DNA from 2 places in the Mesorhizobium sp. USDA 3734 genome. Region 1 is predicted to be linked to the other one. Evidence: predicted binding sites of a transcription regulator. Region 1 holds the regulator's gene; the other holds the start of a gene.
What was found. Region 1 encodes PhoB, which activates phosphate uptake and scavenging genes when phosphate is short. Its sites were predicted from a motif close to TGTCATNNANCTGTCAT; they were not measured.
Positions count from the first base shown of each region.

Region 2: the regulator PhoB is predicted to act here: its motif matches at 3,834-3,850, upstream of phnF (phosphonate metabolism transcriptional regulator PhnF).

Region 1 covers NZ_JBWCCW010000001.1:7,366,535-7,373,846, reverse strand. The annotation lists gene ACZ89F_RS35390 (sugar ABC transporter permease) at 1-538, opposite strand, end outside; gene xylF (D-xylose ABC transporter substrate-binding protein) at 683-1,723, opposite strand; gene ACZ89F_RS35380 (ROK family protein) at 1,994-3,241, shown strand; gene phoB (phosphate regulon transcriptional regulator PhoB) at 3,258-3,947, opposite strand; gene phoU (phosphate signaling complex protein PhoU) at 3,967-4,674, opposite strand; gene pstB (phosphate ABC transporter ATP-binding protein PstB) at 4,700-5,503, opposite strand; gene pstA (phosphate ABC transporter permease PstA) at 5,500-6,351, opposite strand; gene pstC (phosphate ABC transporter permease subunit PstC) at 6,355-7,312, opposite strand, start outside.
Region 2 covers NZ_JBWCCW010000001.1:71,928-79,239, forward strand. The annotation lists gene phnK (phosphonate C-P lyase system protein PhnK) at 1-261, opposite strand, end outside; gene ACZ89F_RS00380 (alpha-D-ribose 1-methylphosphonate 5-phosphate C-P-lyase PhnJ) at 258-1,157, opposite strand; gene fosX (FosX/FosE/FosI family fosfomycin resistance hydrolase) at 1,154-1,573, opposite strand; gene ACZ89F_RS00390 (carbon-phosphorus lyase complex subunit) at 1,570-2,682, opposite strand; gene phnH (phosphonate C-P lyase system protein PhnH) at 2,684-3,295, opposite strand; partial or broken gene phnG (phosphonate C-P lyase system protein PhnG) at 3,295-3,757, opposite strand; gene phnF (phosphonate metabolism transcriptional regulator PhnF) at 3,873-4,622, shown strand; gene ACZ89F_RS00410 (zinc-binding alcohol dehydrogenase family protein) at 4,880-5,899, opposite strand; gene ACZ89F_RS00415 (ABC transporter permease) at 5,973-6,938, opposite strand; gene ACZ89F_RS00420 (sugar ABC transporter ATP-binding protein) at 6,935-7,312, opposite strand, start outside.

The DNA of each region.
Region 1 (7,312 bases):
CACCGCGCCAGACCAGCAGTCCGCCCAGCGTCACGATAAAGGCGGGCACTTCGAGATATGCGATGACGAAGCCTTGAAAGGCCCCGATCAGCAGGCCGAGCGCCAGGCCGATGACCAATGCCAGGACCCAGATCCACGGATTGCCGAGTTCGAGCCCGACAAACCGGACCAGGAAATGCACCTGGGCAAAGCCCATCACCATGCCGATCAGGCCTTCGGCGGAACCGACGGAGAGGTCGATGTTGCGCATGACGATGACCAGCACCATGCCGCAGGCCATGATGGCGACCGCCGATGTCTGCACCGACAGATTCCACAGATTGCGCGGCGTGAGAAAGGTGCGGCTGTCGAAATCGAGCGGATTGACGCCAAGGCGCAGGCTGGAAATGACATGCAGCCCGATCCAGATGATCAGCAGGGCGCCGATCATGCCGAGCATGCGGGTATCGATCTCGGTCGCCTTCAGGAACCGGGCGACCGCGCCGAGTTCCGACGCACGTGCTGTGTCGGCCTGCGGGTTGGACGTCGTATCGGTCATGATTTCCTCCCACCGGCTGGCCGTCTGACGCGGATGCCGGAACCCAGCCTAGAAGCTATCCGCGTGATGCGGAAACACAAATCTTTTTGAGAAAACGCCGCGGCTTTTAGGCCGCGGCGTTCAGATATTTCGACGTGATCCAGATCAGTTGCAGGCCGCGACGGTGCCGGCGGCGACGCCCGCGCAGACTTCGTCCTTCTTGATCCAGCCGGCGTCGATGACCACGTTGAGATTGTCCTTGGTGATGGCAACCGGGGTCAGGAACAGCGACTTGACGGTGTTGCCGCCAGGCGTCGTGAAGTCCTTGGCGCCGGCGATGTCGCTCGTCTTCTTGCCGTCGGCGAGCTGCGAGGCGATCTCTGCGGCGTTCTTGCCGAGTTCGCGCGCGTCCTTCCACACCGACACGGTCTGCGTGCCGAGCGCGATGCGGTTCAGCGCGGCGTGATCGCCGTCCTGACCCGAGACCGGCACGGTGCCGGCAAGGCCCTGCGCCGTCAGCGCCGCGACGACGCCGCCGGCTGTGCCGTCATTGGCCGCGACCACGGCATCGACCTTGTTGTCGTTGGCGGTGAGGAACTGTTCCATGTTCTTCTGGGCGTTGGCGGGCAGCCAGCCGTCCGTATAGGCCTCGCCGACATTCTTGATCTTGCCGCTGTCGATGGCTTCCTTGAGCACTTCCATCGAGCCCGAGAACAGGAAGTCGGCATTCGGATCGGCACCCGAACCCTTGATGAAGACATAGTTGCCTTCCGGCTTGACCTTGAACACTTCGCGGGCCTGCATGCGGCCGACTTCCTTATTGTCGAAGGTCAGATAGAAGACGTCCTTGTTCTCGATCAGACGGTCATAGCCGACGACCGGAATACCTTCGTCCAGCGCCTTCTGCACCGCCGGGCCGATGGCCGAGGCATCCTGCGCCAGGATGATCAGCGAATTGGCGCCCTGCGAGATCAGGCTTTCGACATCGGTAAGCTGCTTGCCGGGATTGGACTGCGCATCGGCGGAGATGTACTTGTCGCCGGCGGCCTCGATCGCCGTCTTCATGGCGGCCTCGTCGGTCTTCCAGCGCTCTTCCTGGAAGTTGGACCACGAAACGCCAATGACCTTGTCCTTCGCCTGCGCAACCGACGCGAGCGTCAGCGACATGGCGGCACCCGCCAGGATGGCGGCTGTGAATCTTTTCATAATATCCTCCCTGCGCCGCGTATGGCGCGACCAAACTGACCCGAAGGCCGGCACAGAGGCTCTATTTTTTCGAGCCTCGAAAAAATACTGGTCCAACACCCGAACGCTGTCAACATTGATTCTGATGGATTTTGATGTGCTCGCGAATTTTTTTCGAGCTCCGGAATAAATAAATGACAGAGTGGGCGGCTTCTGCCAGTATTTGCCTGCGTTGCCGACAGCGTTCGAGGGGCACGGAGAGCCGCGGCGACCGGGAGGACTTGAGTAAACATGTCGGTCGGAATCCGCCACGACGATTTGCGCCGGCGCAACCGGGCGATGGTGATTGCGGCCGTGCGCCGCGCCGGACAACCATCACGCACCGAGATCGCCGCGACCACGGGCCTCAGCCACTCGACCATATCGGCGATCTCCTCCGACCTGATCGGCGAAGGCATCCTGACCGAAAGCAAACCAAGCGAGGCCGGCTCGCTCAAACGCGGCCGGCCGCAGGTCGGCCTCGGCCTCAATCCGGAAGCGGCGGCGGTGATGACCGTGGTGCTGTCGCTGAATTTTCTCTCCGTCGCCGTCATCGACTATGCCGGCCAAGTGATATCAGAGGAACAGCGCCGGCTGGACACATTGACGATGTCCCGCGAGGCGCTGATCGGCGAATGCGTCGCCATCGTGCGGCGCCGTCTTGAGGACCCCGACCTTGACGTCCGCAGCGTCGCCCGCATCGCGCTGGCGATCCAGGGCATCACCGACACCCGCGCCCGCGCCATGTTGTGGTCGCCGATCACGCCGCACACCGACATCGCCTTCGCCGACATACTCGAGGACGAGTTCGGCATCCCCGCCACCATGGAAAACGACTGCAACATGATGGCGATAGCGCTGCGATGGCGAGATCCTGATCGCTACCGCGACGATTTCATCGCCATCCTTTTGTCGCACGGCATCGGCATGGGCCTGGTGCTGAAGGGCGAGCTGTTCACCGGCACTCATTCCTCGGGCGGTGAGTTCGGCCACATGATCCATCAGCCGAACGGTGCGCTGTGTCGCTGCGGACGGCGCGGCTGCGTCGAAGCTTATGCCGGCAACTACGCCATCTGGCGCAACGCCAGGCAGTTGGGTGAGGACGCAGAACCCGTCGCCGATGTCAGCGACGCCGACATGCGCGCCTTGGCGACCGCGGCCCGCGAAAAGGATGGCCCCGAGCGCGAGGCCTATCGCAAGGCCGGCGAAGCGCTCGGCTACGGTCTCGGCAGCCTGTTCGCGCTGATCGATCCGGCGCCCGTTGCCATGGTCGGCGTCAGCGCCGCTGCCTTCGACCTGATCGAGCCCGCATTGCGCAAGGCGATTGCCCAGACCGCCGGCGGCCAGCACTCGAAATCGATTTCCTTCGACACCGAGCCGAACGAACTGCCGCTGATCCGCGAAGGCTGCGCCATGCGCGCGCTGACCTTCGTCGACCAGGAGATTTTTGCACCCGGCGCGCAGACGAGATCCGGCCTCACCGGCAAGAACGTGGCGTGAGTTCAAACGAGGGAGTTCAGTCTTCCCTGATCGCGTATCCGGCCCCACGAATGGTGCGGATGACATCCGGCATGCGGCCATTGTTGACCGCCTTGCGCAGCCGGCCGACATGCACATCGACCGTGCGCTCGTCGATATAGATCGTCTCGCCCCAGACATTGTCGAGCAGTTGGCTGCGCGAGAACACGCGGCCGGGATGGCGCATCATGAACTCGAGCAGGCGGAATTCGGTCGGCCCGAGCCGGATCTCGCTCTTCTTGCGATAGACCCGGTGCGACTCGCGATCGAGCACGATGTCGCCGACCTTGAGCACGCTGGACAGCACTTCCGGCTTGGCGCGGCGCAGCAGCGCCTTTACCCTAGCCATGAATTCCGGTGTCGAGAACGGCTTGACCAGATAGTCGTCGGCGCCGGTCGACAGGCCACGCACGCGGTCGCTTTCCTCGCCGCGCGCGGTCAGCATGATGATCGGCAGCCGCTCGGTCTCGGGACGCATTCTTAGCCGACGACAGAGTTCGATGCCGGAAACCGCAGGCACCATCCAGTCGAGCACCAGAAGGTCGGGAACGTTCTCCTGCAGCCGGATCTCGGCCTCGTCGCCGCGCGTCACCACCTCGACCTGGTAGCCTTCGGATTCGAGATTGTAGCGGAGCAGCACGCCTAGCGGCTCCTCATCCTCCACCACCATGATGCGTGGCGCGATCATAGACTGGTCACCCCTGTCGTCATGCCGCCGGCGCGGACATTGCCGTCTCGTCCTGCTTCGGACGATTGGCGGGCAGCTGCGTGCCGGTCAGAACATAATAGGCATTTTCGGCGATGTTGGTCACATGGTCACCGATGCGCTCGAGGTTCTTGGCGCAGAACAACAGATGCGTGCAGGCCGTGATGTTGCGCGGGTCTTCCATCATGTAGGTCAGGAGTTCGCGGAACACCGAGGTGTATTTGACGTCGATGCGTTCGTCGTCGGCACGCAGTTTTGCCAGGGCCGCGGCGTCGCGGGCCGCATACTCCTCGATCACGCCCTGCACCTGGATCAGCACCAGCTGCGCCATTGCGTCGATGGAATGCGACAACTCGCGCGGCGTGACGCTGAGGCCGACGGTGCCGACGCGCTTGGCGATGTTCTTGGCAAGGTCGCCGATGCGTTCGAGATCGCCGGCCATGCGGATCGAACCGACGACATGGCGCAGATCGTCGGCCATCGGCTGCCGCTTGGCGATCAAGGTGATGGCGCGGTCGTCGAGCTCGCGCTGGCGCGCATCCATGATCGCATCGTCGGAGACGACGCGCTGTGCCAGGGCGTTGTCGGAATTCAAAAGCGCCTTGGTGGCGCCACCGACCATCGAGCCGGCGAGATCGCCCATGTCACTGATGAGCCTGCTGATCTGTCCGAGATCCTCGTCGAAAGAAGCGACTGTGTGTTCGCCCATGATCTTGTCCCTCGTATGCCTGAACTCAGCCGAAGCGGCCGGTGATGTAGTCCTGCGTGCGCTTCTCGCGGGGCGACGTGAAGATCTTCTCGGTGCGGTCGAACTCGACCAGTTCGCCCAGATACATGAAGGCCGTCTGCTTCGACACGCGCGCCGCCTGCTGCATGTTGTGGGTGACGATGACGATCGTGTAGTCGGCTTGCAACTCGTCGATCAGCTCTTCGATCTTGGCGGTCGACAGCGGGTCAAGCGCCGAGGCCGGCTCGTCGAGCAGGATGACTTCCGGCTTCACCGCCACGGTGCGGGCGATGCAGAGCCGCTGCTGCTGGCCGCCGGAGAGGCTGAGGCCGCTGGCGTTGAGCTTGTCCTTGACCTCGGTCCAGAGTGCCGCGCGCTTCAGCGCCTGCTCGACACGGCCGTCCATCTCGGACTTGCTGAGCTTTTCATAGAGCCTGACGCCGAAAGCGATGTTTTCATAGATCGACATCGGAAATGGCGTCGGCTTCTGGAACACCATGCCGATCTTGGTCCGCAGCAGGTTGAGATCCTGCGAGCGGTCGAGGACGTTCTGGCCGTCAAGCAGCACCTGACCCTCGGCGGTCTGCTTGGGATAGAGTTCGTAGATGCGGTTGAAGACGCGCAGCAGCGTCGACTTCCCGCAACCCGAAGGCCCGATGAAGGCGGTGACGCTGCGCTCGGGCAAGGACAGCGTGATGTCCTTCAGCGCCTTCGACTGGCCGTAGTAGAAGTTGAGGTTCTTCACCTCGATCTTGATCTTGGCGGCTGCCTCGGCAGCGATCGTCATGTCTGGAGACAACATCTGGCTCATTTGTCCTCTCTGCGTCCGGTCAGGCTGCGAGCAACGATGCTGAGCGCGAGAACCGTCAATGTGATGATGAGTGCACCGGTCCAGGCCAGTTGCTGCCATTCCTCGTAAGGGCTGAGAGCGAACTGGAAGATGGTGACAGGCAGGCTGGCCATCGGCGCGTTGAGATTGCTCGACCAGAACTGGTTGTTGAGCGCTGTGAAGAGCAGCGGTGCCGTCTCGCCGGAGATGCGGGCGATCGACAGCAAGATGCCGGTGACGATACCGGAAAGCGCGGCACGGTAGGCCACCGACTTGATGACCACCCAGCGCGGCGCGCCGATCGCGGTGCCGGCTTCGCGCAAGGCGTTCGGCACCAAATTCAGCATGTCTTCGGTGGTACGCACGACAACCGGGATGACGAGGATGGCGAGCGCGACGGAACCGGCAAGGGCCGAGAAATGCCCCATCGGCCGCACCAGGAGCTCGTAGACGAACAGGCCGATGATGATCGACGGTGCGGACAACAGGATGTCGTTGATGAAGCGCACGATCGTGGTGAGGCGCGAGAAGCGGCCATACTCGGCCATATAGGTCCCGGCCAGCACGCCGATCGGCGTGCCGACGATGACGGCGATGACCGTCATCACCACGCTGCCATAGATGGCGTTGAGCAGGCCACCGGCATCGCCGGGCGGCGGCGTCATTTCGGTGAACACCGACAACGAAAGGCCTGCGAGACCCTTGTAGAGAAGCGCGCCGAGAATGAGCGCCAGCCAGGCAAGGCCGATGCCCGCCGCGACCAGACAAAGCGTCATCATCACGGAATTCCTCGTCTTGCGACGGCGGTGAAGCGATGTGGCTGTCGACATCGGTCAGGCTCCGGTTCGGCGATCGATGCGCATCAGCATGTAACGTGCGATGGCAAGGATCAGGAAGGTGATGACGAAAAGGATCAGGCCCAGAGCAATCAGCGATGACGTGTAAAGCTCGCCATCGGCCTCGGTGAATTCATTGGCGATGGTCGCTGAAATCGTCGTGCCAGGCGCGAACAGCGAGGCGCTGATACGGTGCGCATTGCCGATGACGAAGGTCACCGCCATGGTCTCGCCAAGTGCCCTGCCCAATCCCAGCATGACACCACCCATGATGCCGACGCGGGTGTAGGGAATGACGACGCGGCGCGTAACCTCCCAGGTCGTGCAGCCAATGCCGTAAGCGGACTCTTTCAGCACCGCCGGCACCGTGTCGAAGACGTCCTTGGTGATCGAGGTGATGAAGGGCAGCACCATGATGGCAAGGATCATCGACGATGTCAGCAGGCCGATGCCGTAGGGCGGGCCGGCAAAGAGGCTCGATAATACCGGGACGTCATGGAAAAGATTGATGAAGAAAGGCTGGATCGTGGTCTGCACGAAAGGAGCGAAGATGAACAGGCCCCATATGCCATAGATGATCGATGGGATGCCGGCCAGAAGTTCGACCGCGATGCCGATCGGCCTACGCAGCGGGCGCGGGCACAGCTCGGTCAGGAATATCGCAATGCCGATGCCGATCGGCACCGCAATCAGGATGGAGATGGCCGCGGTGACGACGGTGCCGTAGATCGGCGCCAGCGCACCAAACTTCTCGGTGACCGGATTCCAGCTCTCGGTTGTCAGAAACGATACGCCAAAAGTCGACATCGCCTGCCATGATCCGACGAACAGCGAAATCGCGACGCCGCCCAGGATCAGCAGAACGAGAATGGCGGAGAAGCGTGTGGCCGCCCGGAAAATCGCATCCGTGAGCGCGAAGCGCCGCACCGTCGCTTCCCTGGCCTGCATGGCGGCT
Region 2 (7,312 bases), 7.3 Mb from region 1:
CATCAGGAAGCGGCGCTCGGCCTCGCTCATGCGGTAAAGTTCGCGGAACTGGCCGTCGCGCATGCGGTAGCTGGCGGTGCCGGAACTGGGCAGCAGCCGCGTCGACAGGCAGTTGAGCAATGTCGTCTTGCCGGAGCCGGACTCACCGACGACAGCCAGGACTTCGCCCGGCCACAGGTCGAAGGAGACGTTGTCGCAGCCGACGCGCGAGCCGTAGAATTTGGAGAGCGCCGAGACGCGCAGCAGCGGTTCGTCGGTCATCGCGCCGGCTCCATTGTTTCAGAGGCAAGATGGGTTTCCGGGGCAAGATGGCCGCGATGGCCGTCCGCCCGCCGCTTCTCGCAGTGATCGGTGTCGGAGCAGACGAACATGTGGCCGCCATGGTCGTCGAGGATGACTTCGTCGAGATAGACATTCTCGGCGGCGCACAGTGCGCAGGGCTGGTCGAAGGTCTGCACCTCGAACGGATGATCCTCGAAGTCGAGGCTGACCACTTCGGTGAACGGCGGCACCGCATAGATGCGCTTTTCGCGGCCGGCGCCGAACAGCTGCAATGCCGGCGAGCGGTGCATCTTGGGATTGTCGAATTTCGGCGTCGGCGACGGGTCCATCACATAGCGACCTTCGACCTTGACCGGATAGGCATAGGTGGTGGCGATGCGGCCGTGCTTGGCGATGTCCTCGTAGAGTTTGACATGCATTAGGCCGTATTCCTCCAGCGCATGCATTTTCCGCGTTTCGGTTTCGCGCGGTTCCAGGAAGCGCAGCGGCTCGGGAATCGGCACCTGGTAGACCAGCACCTGGCCCGCCGTCAGCGGATGCTCGGGGATGCGGTGGCGGGTCTGGATGATGGTGGCGCTGGCGGTATCGGTGGTGACAGCGACATTGGCGACCTTCTTGAAGAAGGCGCGGATCGACACCGCGTTGGTGGTGTCGTCCGCGCCCTGGTCGATGACCTTCAGCACGTCATCGGGGCCGATGATCGAAGCGGTGACCTGGACACCGCCGGTGCCCCAGCCATAAGGCATCGGCATTTCACGAGAGGCGAAGGGCACCTGATAGCCGGGAATGGCGATGCCCTTGAGGATCGCCCGGCGGATCATCCGCTTGGTCTGCTCGTCGAGATAGGCGAAGTTGTAGGTGGCGATGTCGGTCATGATGCGACCTCAAATCCCTTGGCGTAGCGCGCCAGCCGCTCATTGAGCGTGCCGGTGTGCAGTTCGAACATGTGGTTGTCATCGTCGTAGAAATAGATCGAGCGGCCTTCGCCCTCGACGCGCGGGCGTGGCGGCCGCATGTCGAGCCCGAGCTTGCCGACGCGCTCGGCGTAGCGGTCGAAATCGGCGTCGTCGATCTTGAAGGCGATGTGGTTGTAGTTGCGCTCCGGCAAGGGCTCGCCCTCCATGATGGCGATCCAGATGTCGCCGATCAGGAAGAATTTTTCGCGCGACAGCGAGAACTGCTTGGCGTCGCTGGCATAGACTTCGCGCGCTTCGAAAACTCCGGTCAGGATTTCGGTCATCCGGTCGAGGTCGCGGACGATGAAAGTCATGTGGGACAGGCCTTCGATCATTCCGCGGCCTCCCGCTTCTCTTCGACCTTCGCGGGGTTTTCGTGCGCGTCGTATTCGGCGCGCATGCGGCGCACGAGATCGAGTTCGGCCTGGAAGTCGACATAATGCGGCAGCTTCAAATGCTCGACAAAGCCGGTCGCCTGGACGTTGTCGGAATGCGAGATGACGAACTCCTCGTCCTGGGCAGCGGCGACGACATCCTCACCGAGCTCGGAGGCGCGCAGCGCCCGGTCGCATAGCGCCATCGCCATCGCCTTGCGCTCGCTTTGGCCGAAGACGAGCCCGTAGCCGCGGGTGAATTGCGGCGGCGCCTTGGCCGAACCCTTGAACTGGTTGACCATCTGGCACTCGGTGACCCGCACCGTGCCGAGCGGCACAGCGAAAGGCAGTTCCGGCACGTCGAGCTCCAGCTCGACCTCACCGATGCGGATCTCACCGACGAAGGGATGGTTGCGGGCATAGCCACGTTGCGTGGAATAGCCGAGCGCCAGCAGGAAACCCTCGTCGCCGCGTGACAGCGCCTGCAGGCGGATGTCGCGCGCCATCGGGAATTCCAGCGGCTCACGGGTGATGTCGCCGGGGACATGGTCCTGCGGCATGTCGCCGTCCGGCTCGATCAGGCCTTCGCGGGCAAGGATCGCCGAAACGCGCGGCATGGCTTGCGCTTCAGTCTCGCGCTGCAGCGGCTCGGCGACATCGGCGCCGGCCGCAAGCTCGGGATCGAGCAGCCGGTGCGTGTAGTCGAAGGTGGGCCCAAGCAACTGGCCGCCGGGCAGGTCCTTGTAGGTCGCCGACACGCGCCGCTCGACCAGCATGTTGGCGGTGTCGATCGGCTTGGAGTAGCCGAAGCGCGGCAGCGTGGTGCGATAGGCACGCACCAGGAAGATTGCCTCGATCATGTCGCCGCGTGCCTGGACAATGGCGAGTGCCGCCAGTTCACGGTCGTAGAGCGAGCCTTCGCTCATCACCCGGTCGACGCCGAGCGCCAGCTGCTCGACGATCTGGTCGAGGCGAAGGGCCGGCACCGAACGGTCGCCGCGCCGGCGGTCGGCAAGCAGGCTGTGGGCGTTGGCAATGGCCGCTTCGCCACCTTTTACCGCGACATACATCTTACGCCTCCATCGTCTTGATGCGCGTCGTGCGCGGCAGGCAGGCTATGCCATCAGCGGTGGCGAGGATGATGTCGACGCCGCGCGGAAAACGCTTGTTGTTCTGCTTCCACTGCTCGACGAAATGACGCGGCATCTGCGCCGGTGCAATCGTGGCGCTGGTTTCGATGCCGGGACCTTCGAGCAACAGCGGTGTGCCGGAGACGAGATCGCTGACGTGCAGGATCAGTGTGGTCGAGCGGTCGGGATAGTCCTGCGTGCCCTGCGAAAAGCCGTCCAACGACATCATCTCGGCCGGCGTGGCGATCAAAGCGAAATGCGCATCGGCCGGCGTGTTGGCCAAGGGCGCGCCGGTGTGGAAGCCAAGCCAGGATTTGACCGCCGCGGAAGCTTGCAGAGCCGGGTCGAGCCACAGCGGCGTGTCGTTGTCGCAAAGCGCCAGCGCTATGGCGCCGGCGCTTGCCGAGAGCGGCGCCGGCGGGCGAGCGAAGGCCGGCAGGGGTTGCACACTGCCCGGCCGTGCCATCGCATCCATGACCGCTCGGAATACGGTCTGGGCATTGAAGACCGGATCGGCGAAACCGCCCTCGATCGATTGCGCTGCAATGTCCATCAGTCTTCTCCGCGAACCATGGTGAAGAAATCCACCTTCGTTGCCGCCGTCTCGGCGCGGCGTTTCTCGTGCGCCGTGGTCAGGGCCGACCGTAAAGGCGCCAGTATTCTGGTTTCGATATCGGCACGGCGGGCAGGGTCCTGCCACAGCGCGTCGGCGATGGCCGCCAGCCTTGCCTTTTGCTTGTCGCGGCCAAGCGCATAGCAATGGCCGACCTGTCCGGACGGCAGCCGGACTGTGGCGCGGGTGACGGTCGCTTCGCCGACATTGAAGGGCGCGGCCGCCACCACCGATGCGGCCGCGCAGGGTGACCAGGCCGGTCTCGGGGCCGCGCAGCAGCTCAGCGTCCGAAGGCAGGCCGGCCTCGTTCCAGAGCCGGACGATGTCATCGCCGCTGGATTGCGCCAATGTTGCCATGGCGGCCTTGCGTTCGGCCTGGTCGCGGGCTTCCTGTCCTCGCATCAGCATTCCTCTTTGCTAAATTTATCTATTGATATAGACAACTATACAAATTATACCCATTATCTAGCGCGAGTCCATGACGGGTGGATGACAGGGCTAAAAGGCGGGGCAATCAATGGTCGGACGGCTGGCAGCGGACAGCATCGAGCGGCGCAGCGGCGTTTCGCTGTGGCGGCAGATTGCCGACAAGATCCTGCATGCGATCGCCATCGGCGATTTCGCGGAGAATGCCGCGCTGCCGCCCGAGGTGGCACTGGCCGAGCGCTATGGCGTCAACCGCCACACGGTGCGTAGCGCCATATCAGCCCTTGTGCAGGAAGGCGTGCTGCGGGCCGAGCAGGGGCGCGGGACCTTCGTCTTGTCGCGCAAGCGGCTGTCCTATCCGATTGGCGCGCGCACACGTTTTTCGACAGGCTTGCAGGGGCAAACGTCCGAACGGCACATCGTCCTGCTCGCCTCGTCGGTCGAGCCGGCCAGCCAGCGCGTCGCCGAAGGCCTTGGCCTTGCCAGGGGGGCCGAGGTGATCCGGCTGGAGACGCGCGGCGAAGCCGATGGACGGCCGGTATCGCGCGCGGCCGGCTGGTTCGATGCCAGGCGCTTTGCCGGCATCGATGCAGCGATGGCTGAGACCGGCTCGATCACAGCATCGCTGGCGCGGTTCGGCATCGACGATTATCTCAGGCAATCGACCGTTCTGTCGGCGCGCCATGCCGATGCGGCGGACCTTGCCGATCTCGACCTGCAGCCGGGCGCCATCGTGCTGGTCACGGTCGCCGTCAACGTCACGCCGGACGGCCAGCCGATCCAGTTTTCCGAGTCGCGCTTCCCGGCCGAACGGGTGGAACTGAAGCTGTCGGCGCTGTAGGGAGTGACGGCCTAGCTCGGCCGCGCTCACTTGTCAGCGGCTTGGCGTTTGAGGACCGGCTTCCCCCACTCCGTCGCTGCTTCGCAGCGCCACCTCTCCCCCCTCCGGAGGGAGAGGAAGGGCGCCAAGGTCGGTGAACTCGCACCCTTCCTCTACCCCTTCGATCGGGGGAGAGGTGGCTCGGCGAAGCCGAGACGGAGTGGGGGTCGACCTGGCTCGGGCGTCGTCAATTCGGGCCGGGTTCACCGTCTGCCATGTTATGACCCAACCTCGATCACAGCCTTGATCAGGCCGGATTTCTCATGCGCCCAGCGGGCGAGATCGGACGGCGTTTCGGCAAGCGATGTGCGGTGGGTGACGAGCTTGGCCAGCGGTACGGCGCCGTTGCGGATCGAGGCGGCGACATGGTCGAAGTCGGCGCGCAGCGCGTTGCGGCTGCCGATCAGCGTCATCTCGCGTTTGTGGAATTCCGGATCGGAAAAGCTGATGTCGTCCTTGACGACGGAGACCAGCACCAGCGTCCCGCCATGCGCGACATGGGCGAAGGCCGACCGCACCGACTGGGTGTTGCCAGTGGCGTCGAAGACCACATCGAAGCCTTCGCCTGATGTCGCCTCCCTAACCAGATCGGGCTCCGCGCCGCACGAGCCGTCGAGGGTCTGGAAACCAAGCTCATTCGCGGCGAAGGCGAGCCTTTCGCTGCTCATGTCGAGCAGCGTCACGTCGAGCCCGGCGATGCGGGCGAAGATGGCGGTGCCAAGCCCGATCGGGCCGGCACCGATGACCAGGGTGCGGGCGCCGGGATCGGCGCGTGAGCGCCGCACGGCATGCGCGCCAATCGCCAGGAACTCGACGGCAGCGGCGTCAGCCAGTGACAGGCCGTTGGCCGGATAGAGGTTTTGCGCCGGCACCAGGATCCGTTCGCACATGGCGCCGTCGCGATGCACGCCGAGCACCTCGATCCTGACGCAGCAATTCGGCTTGCCGTGCCGGCAGGCGATGCACTTGCCGCAGGAAAGATAGGGGTTGATGACGACGGGTTCGCCAACCGCCAGTTCGACGCCGTCGCCGGTCTTGACGATCGTTCCCGATACTTCATGGCCCATGATGCGGGGATAGGCGAGGAACGGATGCTTGCCCTCGAAGATGTGGTAGTCGGTGCCGCAGATGCCGACATGGCTGACCGCCACTAGCGCCCACCCTGCAGGTGGCGCACCGGGCGCGGGACGGTCTTCCAGGACAAGGTCGCCGGGCGAGCGGCAGACGACGGCTTTCATGCTTCAATCCAGTCTGTCGAGAAATCGCCGGCCCGGCAGTCATGTCGGGCCGGCCATTGATTGTGGGGTTGGCTCACTTGCCGCGACGGCGCAGCCCGTCGAAGTAGACGATGATGATGATCAGCGCGCCGGTGATGATGCGCTGCCAGAACGAGTTGACGTTGAGCAGGTTGGCGCCGTTGTTGATGGTGGCGAGGATGAAGGCGCCGAGCAACGGTCCGTGCACCGAGCCGACGGCGCCGAACAGCGAGGTGCCGCCGATCACCGACGAGGCGATCGCCTGCAACTCCCAGCCTTCGGCCTGGGTCGGGTTGCCGATGCCGATGCGGGCGGCCAGCAGCACGCCGACGAAGGCCGCGCACAGGCCCGACAGCGTGTAGGCCATGTAGATGGTGCGCTGGACATTGACGCCGGACAGGCGAGAGGCCTCGGCGTTGGAGCCGACCGAGAACAGATACCGGCCCCAGCGGCTGTGATGCAGGAAGACATAGGCCGGAATGCCGACCAAGATCACCATCCAGAACAAATTGGGGATGCCGATGAAGGAATTGCGCGAGAACGCGGTGAAGGTGTCGCTGTTGATGTTGATCGAATTGCCGTTGGTCATCAAAAGGCCGATACCGCGCAGCGAGGTCAGCGTCGCCAGCGTGATGATGAAGGGCGGTAGGCCCATCTTGACGATGCCGAAGCCGTGGAACATGCCGATGGCAACACCGACCAGCAGCGTCACCAGGATGGCTAGCCAGATGGGGAAGCCGGCATTGATCATCATGGCGACGACGACCGTGGCGAAGCCGACCACCGCGCCAACCGACAGGTCGATGCCGCCGGTGATGATGACGAAGGTCTGGCCGACCGCCATGATGGCGATCATCGAACCCTGACGCAAAAGATTGGCGATGTTGTTGCCGGAGGCGAAGCTCGTCGTTGCCAATGAAAGCACGATCCAGAGCAGCACCAGCAGCGCCAGAAGCGTCAGCCCGAACAGGACGTTATAGTTGCGCTTCGGTTTTTCGACAGCAATCGCCTCGGTGCTCATATCTGTCCTCCCAGCTTTTCTTGTTTCTCGGCGAGCGCCTGCGTGAGAATGTCCTCGTGGCTGGCGGCGCGGAAACCGTGCGTCGCCACCAATTTGCCGCGCCGGAAAACATGCAGCGTGTCGGCGAGTTCGTAGACTTCCGGCAGGTAGGACGAGATCAGGATGATGCCGGCGCCCTTCGACAACAGCGCGCCGAACAGACGGTAGATTTCGGCCTTGGTGCCGACATCGACCCCGACCGTCGGCTCGTCGAAGATGAACAGCTTGGCACCATGCGCCAGCCATTTGCCGATGACGATCTTCTGCTGGTTGCCGCCCGACAGGCTGGACGCCAGCGCATTGCGCGTCGGTGTCTTGATGCGCAGATCGGCGAT